4 regions of the Neobacillus sp. DHD-1R genome follow, and region 4 is predicted to be linked to each of the others. Evidence: riboswitches for the same ligand, from Rfam matches in the RefSeq annotation. Region 4 holds a riboswitch; each other region holds the start of a gene.
The links. Region 4 has a riboswitch for S-adenosylmethionine ahead of AC3ANL_RS05785 (methionine biosynthesis PLP-dependent protein). Riboswitches for the same ligand answer to the same signal wherever they lie in the genome.

Region 1 (4,571 bases), 2.5 Mb from region 4:
TAATTTGCATTCATGACACCGAAATTTAAACAGTCTCCTAAAGCTGCTTTTTCATGTAATTGATAAACCTGAACATTCGGATAGCTCCTTGCCCTGCTGAGCCATCGGTCAATGTTCATTGAATCTTTATTTAAAATGATAATGAGCTCTTTATCCTTCCAGGTTTGCCGCTGATAATTTTTGAAAACATTATCGATATTCTCATCTCTAATCGTACAAGTAATAATAGAAACCACTGATTATACTCCTTTATGGTTATGATTTCATAACCTTTTCTAAAAAATAGGTTAAATTTGGATAGTCATGCAAACTCTTAATAAGATTTATATCACTTAATAATTCTTTTCTATCCTCTGTACCTAAACCTGCCGCTCCAAGAATATTAAGATGACGAATACCTACTTGAAGCAAAAGAATAATGGTTCTGAGGATGTGTATGAATGTTTCTTGAAAATATTTTAAATCATATGTGTTTACCAGTTTTTTATATTCCCTAAGGATCTTACTCATTGTTAATAAATCTGTATGACCTGAAAGCTCTAATCCTAAAATTAGCACATCAACATCATGATGTTTTATTGTGAATAGACCAAAGTTTGCAATTGCCTCATTCCATTTTCTATCCACGATAGGAAACTCTTGATGATAGGTAATTACTTCGTTGCTAACAATATAGCGGGCTCCCTTTTTAAATAGCCGATATCCCAATTCCCAATCTTCATAACCGTAGTGGAAAAACTCTTCATCAAATCCCCCTGCCTGTTCAATGAAATCTTTACGAATGGAAACGTTTCCTGTTAGAAAGGCCATCCAGGGAAATGCAAACCCTTCCAAATCCGCATTAAACTTTCTAATAATTTGTCGGAACCATGGATATGCACTAAATGCTAAATCTTTAAAGGTTTTTCGAGCTATATCGTTTTTTGTTAGTAATAGATATGGCTGTTCAAGAGGAAAGTTACACTCCTTGTATCTCGCATATACGTCAGGATTATTTTGGGTTATATCTGAAATTGTAGTTATTTTTTGCTTAGAAAAGTCGGGGAAAATACATGAATAGAGGGATTTGGAGTGCATGGCCCTTGTGATTATTACTTTTTGATTAGATTGGTGATATTGAAAATGATTTTGAACAAAATCTGGTTCTGTTATCATTTCTGCATCTAAAAAGATAAGAACCTTCCCTCTTGCAGAACGTATGCCTAGATTTCTACCTTTCGCTCTACCAAGTCTTTCATTGCTGCGAATATATTTAAACTTGTATGGGGGTGAATAATCCTTAAGTTTTTCCTCTGTTTGATCTGTAGAGGCATCGTCAATAAAGATAACCTCCATTTTTTCAGATTGAAAAGTCTGGTGTTCAAGCGAATAGAGGGTAAATAAATTTAGTGGGTATTTATTAAGAGATGGAATAATGACGCTAACCTCGATCTCTTCATCCTTTTTATATTTCCTTTCTGACATGGTGTTACCCCTTCTATTTCATTTATGAAATAGCTAGTCCTATTTGTTAATCTTTTACACAATATGTAATCCGTTTGGAATTGACTAAACTACTACCCATCCTAAATAAAAAAAAGAGCCATCAGCTCTTTTTTACACTATCTATAAAACATAGTGATTTGATTTAAATTTGAGACTTCGTTTAACCGGAGGGTTTTGGCATACATAGACCAAATCCTCAATCACGGCGCTGGCAGTTGGATACATTCCTGCACCGGGGCCTTGAAGCGTTATTCGTCCAACAATATCAGAGTAGACATTTACGGCATTCTGAACCCCTTCTACATGATAAAAGGGATGCTCTTTCCCTACAAGAACTGGTTTAACCGTTGCTTTTATTTGATTACCAGATTTATAAATGCTGGCAATATGCTTATATCTTAATTCTAGCTTCGCAGCTTCTTCAATCATCTCAGGTGTAATGGACGTAATTCCTACTCGTTCGACCTCCTGCCAATTAGGACTTTTCCCAAAGGCAAGTCTACTAAGTATCATCGTTTTATAAAAGGCATCAAAGCCCTCAACATCATTGGTTGGGTCTGCTTCAGCATAACCGTTTTCCTGGGCTTGCCTTAGTGCTTGGGCAAAGGTCAGCTTCTTTTCGCGCATTTCTGTCAAGATGAAATTCGATGTCCCATTTAGGATTCCTTGAACCTCTTGGACACGGTTTACATTTAATAATTGCCGCAGTGTTTGAATAACTGGGATTCCACCTGCAACCGTAGCCTCAAACCCTACTGAAACATGATGATTCTCTGCAAGTTCAAGCAGATCTTTTCCATAGTGGGCAAACATCTCTTTATTTGCTGTAATAATGTGACAGCCTCGTTGAATAGCTCTTGTTAGAAATGAAAAGGTAGGGTCCTTGCCAACAATCGCTTCAACCACAATATCAAGCTGTGGCAGATTTAGGATTTCTGTAAAATCTGAAGTGATCAGGACATCTTCACTTATATTTCTTTCCTTCTGTGTGTTTTTTATCAGAACAGCTGCAACCTCAACTTTTTTCCCTAGTGCCACTGTCAGCTCCTCTGCATGTGTTTGAATAGTCCGATAAACTCCTTCACCCACCGTACCAAAACCTAGGATTGCCACTTTAATTACAGACATGTTGATCCACCCTTCATATAACATTAACAGAGCCTTCAAATAGGAAAAGCCCTCTTCATAAGAAGAGGGCTGAATTCCTCCTCTTATCTATCAGGTCATAAATAACCTGCAGGAATTAGCACCTTTTCAAGGAATACCTTGATGGTTGCCGGGCTTCATCGGGCCTAGTCCCTCCGCCGCTCTGGATAAGAGTTATATTAATTTTTCAGTAAATTTCCAAGTTATAGAAAGTATTTTAGTTTAAATAATTGTTATTGTCAATAATATTCAAAAAAATCTTATTGATTCAGTTTTCCCTCGGCCAAATTAATTTGCTTCTCCACTTGTTCCGGAGCAGTTCCGCCAAAGCTATTTCTTACCGCTACGACGTGCTCTGGAGCCAATACCTTGTAAATATCCTCTTCAAACAATGGACTGAATTCCTGATATTCATCAAAGCTTAAATCTAATAAAAATTTGTTTGACTGAATCGCATACAAAACAATTTTCCCGATTACTTCATGGGCCTCACGGAATGGTAATCCCTTTGTAACCAAATAATCGGCAATATCGGTGGCATTGGAAAAATCATTGTTGATCGCCTTGCGCATCACATCTTTTTTTACAGTCATGGTCTCAATCATGGGTGCTAACAGCTTTAAGGATCCTTCAAGCGTCTCCACCGTATCAAACATGCCTTCTTTATCTTCTTGCAAATCCTTATTATAAGCGAGTGGTAAGCCTTTCAGTACAGTCAACAAACCAATCAAATTTCCATAGGTTCGACCAGTTTTTCCGCGCAGCAGCTCGGGTACATCTGGGTTTTTCTTTTGCGGCATTATACTTGAACCTGTACAGAAGCTATCATCAAGCTCAATAAACTGGAATTCTTGGCTTGACCAAAGTACCAACTCTTCAGATAATCTTGAAATATGCGTCATAATAATTGAACCGATTGACAAGAATTCTAGGATGAAATCTCGATCACTAACAGCATCCATGCTATTTGGATAAATTGTTTCGAAGCCTAACAGTTCCGCAACACGTTCACGGTTGATAGGAAATGTCGTCCCTGCCAAGGCACCAGAACCAAGCGGAAGCCAGTTTACCCGTTTCAGCGAGTCAATCAATCTCTCTTTATCACGTTCAAACATCCAAAAATACGCCATTAAATGATGGGCAAAGGAAACCGGCTGGGCACGCTGCAGGTGGGTGTACCCTGGAATCAATGTTTGAACATTCTCTTTCGCCTGCGCAATAAAGGCCTGTTGTACATCTTCAATTAATTTAATCAGTTCTGTCGTTTTCGTTCTTAAATAAAGATGCATATCAGTTGCCACCTGATCATTACGGCTTCGACCGGTATGGAGCTTGCCTCCCACCTGTCCGATTTTTTCAATCAAAAGCTTTTCAATATTCATATGAATGTCTTCATCTTCTACTAAAAACTCAACTTGATTGTCATCTACCATTTTTTTTATAGATAGAAGGCCATCCTTAATTTTTATGGCATCTTCCATCGGAATAATGCCGCATTCTCCCAGCATTTGTACATGGGCCATACTTCCGGAAATATCTTCCTTTGCTAGCTTTTGATCAAAAGAAATCGAAGCTGTAAATTCCTCTACCAGCTTGTTTGTTTCCTTTGTAAAGCGTCCGCCCCATAACTTTGACATATCGTATGATCCTCCTTAAAAAGTAAAGAAGAGAGCCCCCGAAATAGGATTCGAGGGCAATCCGGATTATTTTAATATGATTTCTTTATTATTCACTTCAGAATATACCTTTGTTGGCAGCCCCCAAAGTTTAATAAATCCGACTGCCGCATTATGATCAAAAGCGTCACCTTTTGCATATGTGGCAAGTTCCTCGTTGTAAAGGCTATGTGGAGATTTTCTACCAACAACAGTATGGTTCCCTTTATGGAGCTTAACGCGAATAGTTCCTGAAACTACCTTTTGTGTTTCATTAATAAAGGC
Region 2 (4,571 bases), 2.0 Mb from region 4:
GTGCCAACCCTTTTATCAAGCCATTTTACAAACCTTTTTAACTGTGACAAAAAGGTTTCTACTTCTTTTTCTTCTGCTGAGATTTTCATGCTATGAGGATAAAAGGTGAAGATGAGTTCTTCCCAAAATGGGGGCTGACATTGTTGCCAAGAGGGTGGACAATGATCTTCTAAACAAGTGGTCATAAACTGTGAGATGATACGAAGAAATTCATTGCGGTTTTTGTCTGAGGGCTTTTGCTGTTTATAGGCGATAAACTCTTTTCCATAGTATTCTAGCAAACCACGGTATCGCATTTCAAATTCAGAACTAATAGCCAAATTTCTAAGAAATTCCTGATGTTCATTGGGATTTTCAAACTGATGCACCCGCATTTTAACATCTAACATGTTTCCTTCATGACGAACCTTCGTATGACTTCTGTTTTTCATAAATCAACCAGCTTTCTATAGTTTATTGGTTTGGAAAAATAACAAAGGAGGCTAAGAGGGGAATCTTCTTCTGCAGTTAATCGTAGTATACCGTCTATCGAATCAGAGAAAATGGATTAATATTGAAATATTTGTGAAATGTGGTAAAAAGATAGTAAAAGGCGGGGTCAGACCCCCGGTGCGTTAACGCGTTACTACGCCGGGGGTCTGACCCCATAAGCCTATTTATTTAGTTCCAAACACTATTTGCGATATCGATGACGTGACGTATTTTGTCCCATTGCTGTTCTTCGGTTAGCAGGTTTCCTTCTTCGGTTGAAGAGAAACCGCATTGTGGGCTTAGGCAAAGCTGATCCAAAGAGACATATTGATTTGCTTCTTTTATTCTTGCCTTTATTCTTTCTGGATCTTCTAGTTCACCGAATTTAGAGGTGATTAATCCTAAGACAATTTGGAGGTCATCCCGATTGACATGGCGAAGTGGTTCGAAGCCACCAGAACGTTCATCATCAAACTCTAGGAATAACCCATCCACGTTTAATCCCCCAAAAATAAGTTCAGATGCAAAATCATATCCGCCTGAAGAAGTATACGTAGATTGGAAGTTTCCTCTACAAATGTGCATCGTAATAACCAAATCATCAGGTTTGTTCGCAATGGACTCATTAATGGCTCTAGCAAACGTCTGAACTAAGGCTTTAGGGTCATGACCGTCCTTCTTCAGTTTATCTCTGCCTTCCTCTGAGAATAACGATGCCCATGAGGTATCATCTAGTTGCAAATATCGGCACCCAGCATCATAAAAAGCTTGAATAGCTTTTTGGTAAGCATGGATTAAATCCTTTACAAATTCCTCGTGGTGATCATAGACTTCACTAATACCCTGTCCGCGGACAATTAACATATTGGGGCTTGGTATTGTAAATTTCGCTACGTGGTCACCGGCAATGCTGTGTAAGAATTTATAATCCTCAATCATGGGATGATTGGCGAAATCAATTTTGCCTGTTACTTTTACGCCATGTGGTCTTGTTTCGACCCCATTAAATTGTAAGCCTTTTTTGGTTTCGACAAATTCAACCCCTACAAGACCTCCGAGAAAATCGAAATGCCACCAAGCTCGTCGTAATTCTCCATCCGTTACAGCCTGTAATCCCACTTCTTTTTGTTTTTCTACCAGGCGAATAATTTCGTCATCTTCAATTTGACGTAATTGTTCTGCAGTAATTTCCCCGTTTTGTTTTTGTAAACGTGCCTTTTTCAATCGCTCCGGTCTTAAAAAACTTCCGACATGATCTGCTTTAAAAGGTGCTTTCACTAATGTTCTTGTCAATTCAATCAGCTCCAAATCTAGTAATATTTAAAGAATTCACCATGAGAAAAATAAAAAACCTCTTCTACACATAAGAAGAGGTTTGGTCGCATGCAAAAGCAGCTTACTCTTCTTATCTTCAAGCTTGACGCTTCTGGAATTAGCACAGTCCACATAATAAATAAGGCTGTTGCTGAGGTATCACAGGGCCAGTCCCTCCACCTCTCTGGATAAGATCGTTAACTATTAAATTATTGTTAATCCTATATCGATATTGATTAAATGTCAATATTTTTGCAAGAATTAGAGTTTTGAGATAGGGGGTCAGACCCCCGATGCGTTAAAGCATTAACGTAAGAGAACTTTCCCACGATTAGATGTTTGACAAAAGCCCAATTTATCACTAGTATCACTAGTAATTCAAACTTCTTTTCAGGAGCGATACAGATGAAAATTTATGTTGATGCAGATGCTTGTCCGGTAAAAGATATTATTATTTCTGAAGGTAGAAGTGCGGAAATTCCTATTACCCTTGTTACGAGTTTTTCTCATTTTTCCAATGCGGAACAACCATCAGGAGTGGAAATCATTTATGTTGATTCTGGGGCAGATGCGGCTGATTATCGGATTATGAAGTTAGCACAATCAGGAGATATCATTGTGACACAAGATTATGGTCTTGCTTCGCTAGGGTTAGCAAAGGGTTGTATCGTTCTCCACCATAAAGGGTTTAGCTATACAACTGAAAACATTGACCAATTATTACAAACACGGTATTTAAGTGCAATGGCTCGAAAAAGCGGAAAGCGAACAAAGGGTCCTAAGCCTTTTACAGCAGAAGATCGGGAGCAATTTAGGAGGCTATTTAAACAAGTTATTTCTCGTTAAAATACCAAAAAGAGGGAGTTCCAATTAACATGGAAACACCCTCTTTTTCATTTTACCTTATAGTATTAGAAATGGAAGCTTCACTTGCTGTGACCTGCAGGCGTGCGTACCGTAATGGAGTCAGTCAGCGTAACATTATCAGAAGAGTTACCGACTTTCACTTCGTACTTACCGTCAAGCGTTTTCCACGCGTCAGCTTCGGCATCCCAAATGGACAGTGGATGGTTAGACGCTGATGGGTCAATGGTAATGGTGACATGCTTCTTCTCACCTGGTTCTAGGCGGACTTTCTCAAAACCAACTAAGCGTTTAGGCGGCTGGTTCGCGTTTTCAGGCACACCTAGGTAGACTTGCGGCACTTCAGCGCCCGCAACGTCTCCGGTATTCTTCACGAAGAACGATACCTTAATTGGCTTGGTACCATCAGTAGTCTTTGGTGTGACAACGAGCTTAGAAATCTCGAAGTTGGTGTAGGACAGACCATGTCCAAATGCAAAAAGCGGTTTGATGCCTTGGGCGTCGTACCAGCGGTAGCCCATTTCTAGACCCTCAGAATAATACACTTGCGGAATCTCCTTACCAGTACTGTCTAACACGCCGGTATTGATTCCAGGGTAACGATCGGCGGTGCTCGTTGGCGTGTCTGCCTTTGCTACTGGATAGGTTACTGGGAGCTTACCTGATGGGTTGGCGAGACCGAATAACAAGTTGGCGACAACATTGCCGTCCTCCTGGCCTGGATTCCATGCCTCGAGTATTGCTGGAACCTCGTTAACCCAAGGCATAAGAACTGGATCGCCATCTTTGAGCACGAGAGCGGTTTTCTTGTTTGCAGCGGTTACGGCTGAAATCAATGCATCTTGATTGTCTGGAAGAGACAAGCTTGGGCGGTCGCGGCCCTCGCTGGTCACAACTCCAGCCATAAGGATGACAACATCGGCATCCTTCGCTGCAGCAACAGCCTCACTAAGATTGCTATTATCATTTTTCACTGTCACCTTGGTAATCACAGCATCTGAACCTATTTTTGTTAAGGTGTTCTGCAGACCCTGAAGCGGTGAAACTGTATAAAGTGGACTGACCCTTGAGCTGCCGCCACCACCGGCGACAGCTGCGTCGACGTAGGTTGACTGCCCAATCAAAGCGATTGAATCCACGGAACCGTCAAGCGGCAACAGGCTATCCTTGTTCTTTAGCAGAACTGTTGTCTGCTCGGCGATCTCGCGTGCTTTGGAACCGTTCGTCTCAGCGTCGATGGTACCTTGCACGATTGGTCGGTCGAATATGCCATATTTGAACATTTGTACGTAGCGGCGACCTAGTGCTTGGTTGATGGTTTCCATCTTTAAGCTTTTGTTATCAAGTGCAGCCTTGATGTCCACGTTTGTGAAAAATCTGGCGTTCTGCATTTCTAAATCCAATCCGGCGTTTAACGCAGGCGCAGTTGAGTGCGTAGCACCAAAGTCAGACTGAACGTAACCTTTGAAACCCCACTGATCACGCAGGACGGTGTTTAGCAGATACTCGTTTTCGCAAGCGTAGGTCCCGCCTATCCGATTGTACGAGCACATGATTGAACCAACGTTGCCATCCTTAACTGACATCTCAAACGGCAGCAGGTAGAGTTCATGAAGGACGTTTTCTGCGATATTTACGTTGACCGAACCACGGTTTTGCTCCTGATCATTAAGTACGTAATGTTTCGACATTGCAATGATGTCGTTGTCTTGAATCCCCTGGATTTCTTTGGAAGCTAGAGAGCCGGCGAGGTATGGATCCTCACCGAGGTACTCAAAATTACGACCGTTCTCGCCCAAGCGTGCGAGATTCATACCTGGTGCTTCGAGTTCGTGCAGACCTAGCGTACGAGCCTCTCCACCCATCAGGTCACCGAAGGAGTATGCAAGATCGGGATCGAAACTGGCCGCAAGACCAATTGC
Region 3 (4,571 bases), 1.0 Mb from region 4:
GGTTATAGAGAAGAGCAATGCTAATTGAAGAGGAGCGAAGTGAAATGAAGAAATTTGTCGTACCAGTTCTTGCAGCATCGTTAACTATGACATCTTTAAATGCAGCTATGGCTGCACCGAAGGAATCTCCGAAAATTAAATCAATCGAGTTTTATGGAATGAATGCACCGAAGACTGACCAAGAAAAAAATGACTTAATGTATTCGAAGGCATCTGTTGAGGTTACATACAATAACGGGAGCAAGAAAACTGTTCCACTAAGCTACGAAACTTTGTTTAGACCTGGTGATTTAATAAATGGAAAAGTTGCTGGAGTGACCACCAATGCAGCGGGTGAAATCCAAACAAGGGCCAATGGTACACCATATGTTTCATCAGCTCCAGACATGAATAGTCTTATGAAGGTTCCTGGTCTTCCTGAAAATACTTATTATTTAATCAGTCATTATGAATCAATGCCTAAAAATGAGAATGGTCTTGAAAATCCGGGAACCATGAGCTTAAGTACTGTTGAGATGGATCCTGCCACGGGCAAATTGACTGTTATTGATATTAAGCCAATTGACTTTTCTGAGGTAAATGGGATTTGGAAGCCTTGTGCTGGCTTATTAACTCCATGGAATACACATCTTGGATCAGAGGAAACCGATCCCGATGCAAGAGCCCATGAATTGAATCCTGCTTCTTCAGCAGTTACTAAGTTTATGCGGAATTATTATAACAATCCAAATTTAATAGGAAATCCCTACTATTATGGACATGTACCGGAAGTAACCGTTAAGGCAGATGGGTTTACTAGTGTTGTTAAACATTATAGCATGGGCAGAATGGCATTCGAACGCGTAAAGGTCATGCCAGATAACAAAACGGTTATTTATGGGGTGGACAGCAACCCTGGCGGATTATTTATGTATGTAGCAGATAAAGAGAAAGATTTATCAGCAGGTACGTTATATGCCGCCAAATGGGTGCAGACTGGAACTGAAAAAGGCGGTTCAGCCAATTTTGAATGGATTAAGCTTGGTCATTCTACAGATAAAGAAATTCAGAAGTTAGCAGACATAACAAATTTCAGTGATATCTTTGACGTAACCGACGACGCCGTTAAAGGGAAAAATGATGGTTATACCCCAATCAAAACAGCAGCTAACGGTAAAAAAGTAGAATGGGTTAAAGTGAAACCAGGAATGGACAAAGCGGCAGCATTCCTAGAGACACATCGTTATGCGGCATACCTTGGTGCAACAGTAGAATTTAATAAGATGGAAGGTCTTGATTTTAACGAAAAAGAAAATAAAGCCTACTTAGCCATCTCCTATCAAGAAGGGACGATGTTACCTGAACCAACAGCTCCCGTAGATGATATCCAATTACCGAAGATTAGTGCAGGAGGAATATACGAAGTCTCCTTCAAACCCAATCGGAAAACGAAAGATGGACAAAAGATAAACAGCCATTATGTACCTGTCAACATGTCTGGTTATTTAATGGGTGAGGATTTGACTGCTCCTGACGCTGATGGAAACACAGCCAACGTTGATAAAATTGCAAATCCTGATAATGTAATCTATTCACCAAAAATGAAAACACTATTTATCGCGGAGGATTCCGGTCTCCATGCAAATAATTACACATGGGCATACAATGTAGAGACTAAGAAACTTTCACGAATTCTCTCCGTACCTGGAGGCGGGGAATCGACTGGCTTACAGATGGTGGAGAACCTTGATGGCCATGCCTACCTCATGAACAGTTCGCAAAATCCGGGATATGTGGGGTATCTTTCGGGACTTCCCTCACTAGGTGAGGAAAAAAATAATAAATAGGATACTTTTCCTCTAAGTGGTCTTGTTTTATACAGGACTGCTTTTTTTTGTAACTATAAAAAAGAGAAAGCACCATATTAATACTTGCTTTCTCTTTTCGACCTTTTGTCGCTAATCATTGCTACTTTCTTCGCGATCGTGTTCAACCTTATGTTCCTCAGGACTAAAACCAAATGGTCCTCTCGCCATGTGCTCTACCCGAAAGATAGCTACGATAACTTCAATTCTTACGGCTAGTAACCTCGGGCGGATTCGACCACGGCTTTCTATAACAAGAACATCCGTACCAACATCGAGCAGTTTTCCTGTAAAAGTTCCTTGAAGAGTTACAACCTCTACTTCCTTATTTAACAGCTCATGGGCAATTTGATGAAAATTTATCTCTGTCATAAACATCATCCTCCTTCACATTACAGTAAATGCAATTTATTGAAATTGGTATCGGTTTTTTTAAAAAAAATTTTTGGAAAATCAGTCCAAATTCTCGTTAAATTAGACTAATGACCTATTGAAAAAACGGTATTAACAAGAATTTTTAAAAAATTGTATTTTTTTATTTACATAAAACCTATTGGTATGGTAGGATTAATTCCATAAAATCAGTTAATCACTTATCAAGAGTGGCTTAGGGACTGGCCCAACGATGCCCGGCAACCTGCACAGCAAGGTGCCAATTCCAGCAAAATGTGAAGTCATTTTGGGAGATAAGGTGTTCACCATACTAGTGGTAACACCTTTCCGAAGGGGAAAGGTGTTTTTTGTGGAATGGGTGCTGAGCGTTACATTGATGAATGATGCTCATGCTAATGATCCGAAAGGAGGCGAATCAAGCTGAACACTGATGAGAAGGAAGAACTCCTTGCCCATATTGAGAAAATGATGGAATCACTGAAATTTGGTTCGATCACACTAGTTGTCCAGGACGGCAAGATTGTCCAAATTGAGAAAAACGAAAAGGTTCGTCTTCAACCAAATAAAAATCGCTGACTAGAGAAACTAGAGGCGGTCTTCACTTTACAAGAGTGGAAGACTGTCTTTTTTAATGGAAAAAAGGAGGCATATGACCATGAATTCTGCAATAACCTATCAAAATTGGCAACAAATATCAGATACATTCCCTATTGAGGATGAAACCAAAGGGGCACGTTCCGTTTTAGAATGGGCTTACAATTCCTATCCTGAAGAGCAGATCGTCTATTCATCAAGTTTTGGGGCAGAGGCGATTGTGTTAATCGATCTAATCGCACAGGTAAAACCAGATGCCCATATTGTTTTTTTAGACACTGGACTGCACTTTCCAGAAACATACGAGGTGATTGATAAAATAGAAGCCCGTTTCCCAACGCTCCGAATCGAGCGGAAACTGCCAAAGGTTAGTCTCGATGAACAAGCGGCAGAATATGGCTCAGCTTTATGGAAAAGGGATCCGAACCAGTGCTGCCATATTCGCAAGGTCATACCATTAAGAGAAACGTTAACGGCTAAACAAGCGTGGATATCCGGTCTTCGCCGAGAACAGTCACCGACAAGAGCCAACACTGAATTCATCAATAAGGATGAAAAATTCGAGAATATTAAAATTTGCCCATTGATTCATTGGACATGGGATGAGGTTTGGGACTATATCAAGAAAAAAGATCTTCCATACAACACCCTGCATGATCATAATTATCCAAGCATCGGCTGTTTCCCTTGTACACAACCTGTTGGGGACGATGGGGATTCACGAGCAGGACGCTGGGTAGGAAGCGGCAAGACGGAGTGTGGTCTACACACCCGTTAATGGAGGCTAAAGGAGGGTATTATCTTTGCTCACAATTATTGCAGTAAGTATTGGTTTATTTTTTGCCATAAATATTGGTGCCAGCGGTGCTGCGGCCTCGATGGGCATCGCTTATGGAGCAGGAGTTGTAAAAAAACGATTTGCCCTGCTCCTGTGCAGTATCGCTGTATTCTTTGGCGCATGGCTTGGCGGGGGAGAAGTGGTTAAAACAATTGGGAGCGGGATTGTACCAAACAGTACCTTTACCATCCCAATTGCCTTAATTGTGTTAGCTTCAGCGGCATTATCCTTATTTTTAGCCAACATCTTCGGAATTCCGCTATCAACTAGTGAAGTGGCAGTAGGTTCCGTCATTGGGGCAGGGATTGTTTACCAATCTGTTTTTGTAAGCAAAATAGTCTGGATCATGTTTTTTTGGCTGCTTACCCCATTCGCGGCATTTATCATCGCCATCTTAGCTTCTTATTTATTAAAAAATAAACGGCTAAAAAAATGGATGGCAGCGCCGAAAGCCGTTCCGTTCTTGTCTGCGCTTGTCGTATTTATGGGATTATTTGAGGCCTTTTCAGCCGGCATGAACAATGTTGCGAATGCAGTTGGTCCATTGGTGGGAGCCAACATTCTCTCAACTGGAGATGGGATCTTCTGGGGTGGCTTATTCGTGGCAGGCGGGGCGCTGCTGCTCGGGCATCGCGTCCTTGAAACAAATGGTAAGAAAATAACGACACTTAAACTGGAAGAGGGCTGTGTGATTTCAGGGACGGGTGCAACCATTGTAACTATAGCATCCGTGTTTGGGATTCCTGTCCCGTTAACACAAATCACCACCTCCTCCATTATCGGTATGGGCTTTGCCAAGCAGGGGAAGTCGGTACTGAAAAAAGGGATTGTTGTTCAATTACTTACCGTTTGGATTGTGTCGCCTGTTTTATCAATGGTGTTATCCTATACACTCATTCAAT
Region 4 (4,571 bases):
AACCTTAAACATAACTAAGTTTTCATTTATTATTAAAGTGTTTTGCGCATCAGATAATTCTAACCATAAATTTGATAAATCCTTTAATTCAATTTCTATATCTATAGAGTTCCTACCGTTATCAATCACTAATAATTCAGGGAAAGGGATTTTACTTCTCACTGAGAATCCAAAGGCCTTATAAATTACTTCATTCGCAACGCTCTCCATGGTATTCACTCCAATAAAATCCTTGATTTATAAAAAGCCCTTATATAATCTTCTATATATAAGGGCCTTTTTTAGGTCAAACAATACTGTCTAGAAGTAATTTTATATTAAAATTTCAAATAGACATGTCCTATACCATTACTACTTGCAAATATCTTCTTATTAACTTTTAGCGTCCATATGCTGACCAGTAACTGGATCTGTAGGGATTGTCTCACCATCGGCATAATGAGCATCATAAAAATTTCCAGCAGTATTGTGCATTGTCATTTTCACATCTAGCATTTCTAATTCTGGTTTTTTCCATTCTCTTTTCATTTAATCACCCCCTTTCAAAGTATTTTTTTAGTAACCGATACACTATTACAGCCCTCATTAAGATTCTATAGTCTGGGTTAGACATACTTTCTATTCTTGGACCTTTTTCACTTTTGGACAGTGCCGACCTTATTACACCTTCATCAAAGAATCTCATTGCATAGGATTCTTTTAAAAGTTCCTTAACTTCCTCAATGAGCATACTCCAATTTGGAATCATCCGATGAAGCCAATCTGCACCTTGAACACCTCTGACATATTGATTTAATCTAATTTGATTTGGCAGCACATTTTCTGTTGATCTTCGAATGAGCGCTCGGTCTACCCCATTTTGAACAAATTGATCCTCTGGTACAGAAAAACAAAAACGAGCTACTCGAATATCATTGGTAGGATCACGTTTCCAAAGTTTATATCGCAATGATAGTTTGGCATCAAGTGTACTCCCCGAATTCCACGTGGAGATATTTTCAAAGATAATTCTTCTTTGTTCATAAATATTTTGAGAGGCCAACCAGCCAGAGTTATCAATTCCATACTCCCTTAACTTTGAAAATACACCAGTCCTCTCGGCGAGGTCTGAGTTAATTAAAGTCGGAACATCTAATGATCTATTGATAGGTATCATTTGATTAATGAAAGGAAAGCTCTTTCTAATAATATAAGGAAGCAATCGAAATCTGGCTCCTCCGATATTCAGACTATATTGATGTAATTCTTGAATAAGACGCAGCCACTTTAACTTTTTTAATAGAATGGCATAATAATCTAGAGCTGAGCCCCATGATATAGTCGAATTACCTTTATCACCATTTAGTAAAATTCCAACACCTTTTTTGTGTGCTTCCTCAAAAATGCCCCTTAACCAGAATGAATTTTCAGTAAATTTGTAAGGCATTTCCATTACATCCAGATACTCATCGATTTCGGTATAAGAACTTCTCCCGTCAAAATCATAGTAATGGTCAGAAATTCCGCCTACATATTCAACCGTTTTCTTAATTAATGGTCTCTCGTCCGGCATTAATCGCTTATGAGTGAAATCTACGAAATCCATTGGTGGAATATAACTGAAAGTATGTAAGGTCTTATTTTCTTTTCGCAGTTCTTTTGCTGCAAACCCTACAATTGAGCCTGAATCTAACCCCCCGCTTAATTGGGAACCAACTTCTCGGTACGTTCGTAACCTACAGTTTACTGCCTTCTGAAAAACCTCTTGAAATGCCTCTACATATTCTTCGTTTGACTTTAATTTTATTTTTTCTTTAGGAGTAAATGTACCGTAGCGTTTTAGGTGAATTCCTTCTCCAACAATTGATATAGAATGAAATGGTGGTACTTGATCTATATTTTTAAACGGAGTCATCCGAGCATCCACCGTATCAATCATTCCAGTAATAGCTAAAAATTCAGCGATATAATTTTCGTTTAATTGCTTCTTAACATAGGGCAAGGATAATAATGATTCAATGGTTGTACAGAAGGTGAATCGTGAATTATTTTTGAAATAATATAGTGTTCTATATCCAGATGGATCTCTTGCACCAAAAAATTGTTGTTTCCTTTCGTCCCAAATCATAAAGGCAAAATCGCCGACTAGATACTTGGGAGAATCTTCTTCCCATTTATGATACGAAAGCAAGATAAGTTCACTATCAGTGATTTCTTTCCTTCTTTCCTTTTTCACTTGTAATCTTTCAAATAGTTCTTCACGATTATCGATAATTGCATCTGCCGTAATAGCTAACTTCCTTTCATAATCATAGTAGGGAAGTTTTTCACCTATAGACTCCGGGGTAATCCACTGTGCATGGCAGCCAAGAAAAACTTTGTCGTTATGCCAGGTTTGCACATCATCGGCCGGATATTTTTCTAATTCTTTCATAATCCGGTTTCCGTGCTCTAGATTGATTGGTTCATCGTTTAAATGATATATTCCGGCTATAGCACTCATCTTTTCCTCCTGCCAGGCTTAAAATTCCATATTACCTTTAACCATTAGATTAAATTGTTCACTAAAAAGAACAAATATGTCATACTTAACTAATAGAAATTTGGTTAAATCTTAATCTCCACCGATTTAACTAAATAACCCTATTTTAATTGCATTAATTTAATGAATTATATTACTAATTACCTATTTAATCCTCTTTGTTAGTTCTTTATCAAGAACACCTAATAAAGTTATAATAAAGCCTTAAACTATTAGTGTCAATATTTTTTCGTTTAATAATTCTGGAGTTTTTAAATATTGTTATTAAATTAGGTTCTACATTAAAATGAATTATATAAAAACAAATTGACATCATCACTAATTTGTAGTAAATTTTATAAATAATCTAAATAATTATTTTCTTATCAAGAGAGGTTGAGGGAAGGGCCCTGCGACACCTCAGCAACCTTCAATGTTTTTTCTCATTGAAAAGGTGCTAAGTCCTGCAAATTCACTAATTTGCAAGATAAGAAGAATGACAAATGTGCTGCCTACAAAAGTCTTCTTCTTATGAGAAGACTTTTTTTATTTATCAAAAAGCTTTATCACTCAATCGCGTTAATGTTAAACATAATAATCATTTATTACTAGGAGCGTGCCTTATGTACAAAATCGATACGAAACTTGCTCAAATCGGCAACCGCAGCGAAACAACAACTGGAACGGTGAATCCACCTATTTATTTTTCAACTGCCTTCCGCCATGAGGGAATTGGGCAATCAACAGGGTTTGACTATACCCGAACAGGAAATCCAACACGTCAGCTTCTTGAAAAAACAATTGCTGATTTAGAGGACGGCGATCAAGGCTTTGCCTGCAGTTCTGGGATGGCAGCCATCCTAACGATCCTCTCTTTATTTGAATCTGGTGATGAATGGATTGTAAGTGAAGATTTATATGGCGGCACCTACCGTCTATTAGAAAAGGGCTATAAAAAATGGGGCTTGAACACTCAATATGTTAATACCTGTTGTCCGGAAGAGATTGAAAAGAAAATTACGCCAAATACAAAGGCTATTTTCTTGGAGACACCAACCAATCCCCTCATGCAAGAATCAGATATTGCAGCTGTTTCAGAAATTGCCAAAAAACATGGGCTTTTATTAATAGTAGATAATACATTTTATACGCCACTATTACAGAAGCCAATTACCCTTGGCGCGGATATTGTCATCCACAGTGCAACGAAATACTTGGGGGGCCATAATGATGTTCTCGCCGGGCTGGTTGTTGCAAAAGGGAAGGAACTTTGTGAAGCATTGGCCTTTCACCATAACGGTGCCGGGGCAGTGCTTAGTCCGTTCGACTCTTGGTTATTAATGCGCGGAATGAAAACTTTATCGCTTCGAATGGACAGACATGAAAAAAATGCAAAAAAGATTGTTGAGTTCCTTTCTCAGCATGTAGCTGTATCAGATGTGCTTTATCCAGGCAGAGGTGGAATGGTGTCCTTCAGAGTACAAGAAGAATCATGGATTAATCCTTTCCTACAAGGCCTAAGACTCATTTGTTTTGCTGAAAGCCTTGGTGGTACGGAAAGCTTTATTACCTATCCAGCAACGCAGACCCATGCCGATATTCCTGTAGAGGTTCGGACCCAATCAGGTGTCGATAATTGTTTATTACGTTTTTCGGTTGGAATCGAAGATGCACAAGACATCATTGAAGATTTGCAACAGGCATTTGCCCATATTAAAGAAGGAGTGATCGCATAATGGCACACGATGAATATAGTTTTGAAACCCGGCTCCTTCATAATAAGCATAAAATTGATCCGACAACAGGAGCAGTGAGTGTACCGATTCAACACGCCTCCACCTTCCATCAAGCTGATTTTGATCAGTTTGGTAAATATGATTATGGCCGTAGTTTAAATCCAACACGGGAAGCTCTTGAAGATGTAATTGCAGAACTAGAGGGCGGTGTAAAAGGGTTTGCCTTTTCATCTGGGATGGCTGCTATTTCGACGGCCTTTCTGCTCCTTTCAGCTGGAGACCATATTGTGATAACAGAAGATGTCTATGGCGGGACGTTTCGGATGGTCACCCAA

Region 1: another riboswitch for S-adenosylmethionine. It lies ahead of AC3ANL_RS20485 (homoserine dehydrogenase); the one in region 4 lies ahead of AC3ANL_RS05785 (methionine biosynthesis PLP-dependent protein).
Region 2: another riboswitch for S-adenosylmethionine. It lies ahead of AC3ANL_RS23060 (5-methyltetrahydropteroyltriglutamate--homocysteine S-methyltransferase); the one in region 4 lies ahead of AC3ANL_RS05785 (methionine biosynthesis PLP-dependent protein).
Region 3: another riboswitch for S-adenosylmethionine. It lies ahead of AC3ANL_RS10940 (YezD family protein); the one in region 4 lies ahead of AC3ANL_RS05785 (methionine biosynthesis PLP-dependent protein).

What each region holds. Positions count from the first base shown of each region.
Region 1 covers NZ_CM173232.1:4,135,628-4,140,198, forward strand. Annotated here, with positions in the region: gene AC3ANL_RS20475 (glycosyltransferase) at 1-236, opposite strand, end outside; gene AC3ANL_RS20480 (glycosyltransferase family 2 protein) at 256-1,464, opposite strand; gene AC3ANL_RS20485 (homoserine dehydrogenase) at 1,606-2,613, opposite strand; SAM riboswitch class I at 2,694-2,805, opposite strand; gene argH (argininosuccinate lyase) at 2,892-4,268, opposite strand; gene AC3ANL_RS20495 (argininosuccinate synthase) at 4,335-4,571, opposite strand, start outside.
Region 2 covers NZ_CM173232.1:4,663,923-4,668,493, reverse strand. Annotated here, with positions in the region: gene AC3ANL_RS23065 (hypothetical protein) at 1-431, opposite strand, end outside; gene AC3ANL_RS23060 (5-methyltetrahydropteroyltriglutamate--homocysteine S-methyltransferase) at 661-1,764, opposite strand; SAM riboswitch class I at 1,874-1,980, opposite strand; gene AC3ANL_RS23055 (YaiI/YqxD family protein) at 2,191-2,631, shown strand; gene AC3ANL_RS23050 (beta-glucosidase) at 2,712-4,571, opposite strand, start outside.
Region 3 covers NZ_CM173232.1:2,266,143-2,270,713, forward strand. Annotated here, with positions in the region: gene AC3ANL_RS10930 (PhoX family protein) at 45-1,826, shown strand; gene AC3ANL_RS10935 (hypothetical protein) at 1,938-2,216, opposite strand; SAM riboswitch class I at 2,435-2,537, shown strand; gene AC3ANL_RS10940 (YezD family protein) at 2,703-2,813, shown strand; gene AC3ANL_RS10945 (phosphoadenylyl-sulfate reductase) at 2,893-3,609, shown strand; gene cysP (sulfate permease) at 3,635-4,571, shown strand, end outside.
Region 4 covers NZ_CM173232.1:1,231,102-1,235,672, reverse strand. Annotated here, with positions in the region: gene AC3ANL_RS05800 (aldolase) at 1-210, opposite strand, end outside; gene AC3ANL_RS05795 (paeninodin family lasso peptide) at 373-528, opposite strand; gene AC3ANL_RS05790 (asparagine synthase-related protein) at 533-2,482, opposite strand; SAM riboswitch class I at 2,881-2,994, shown strand; gene AC3ANL_RS05785 (methionine biosynthesis PLP-dependent protein) at 3,124-4,236, shown strand; gene metC (cystathionine beta-lyase) at 4,236-4,571, shown strand, end outside.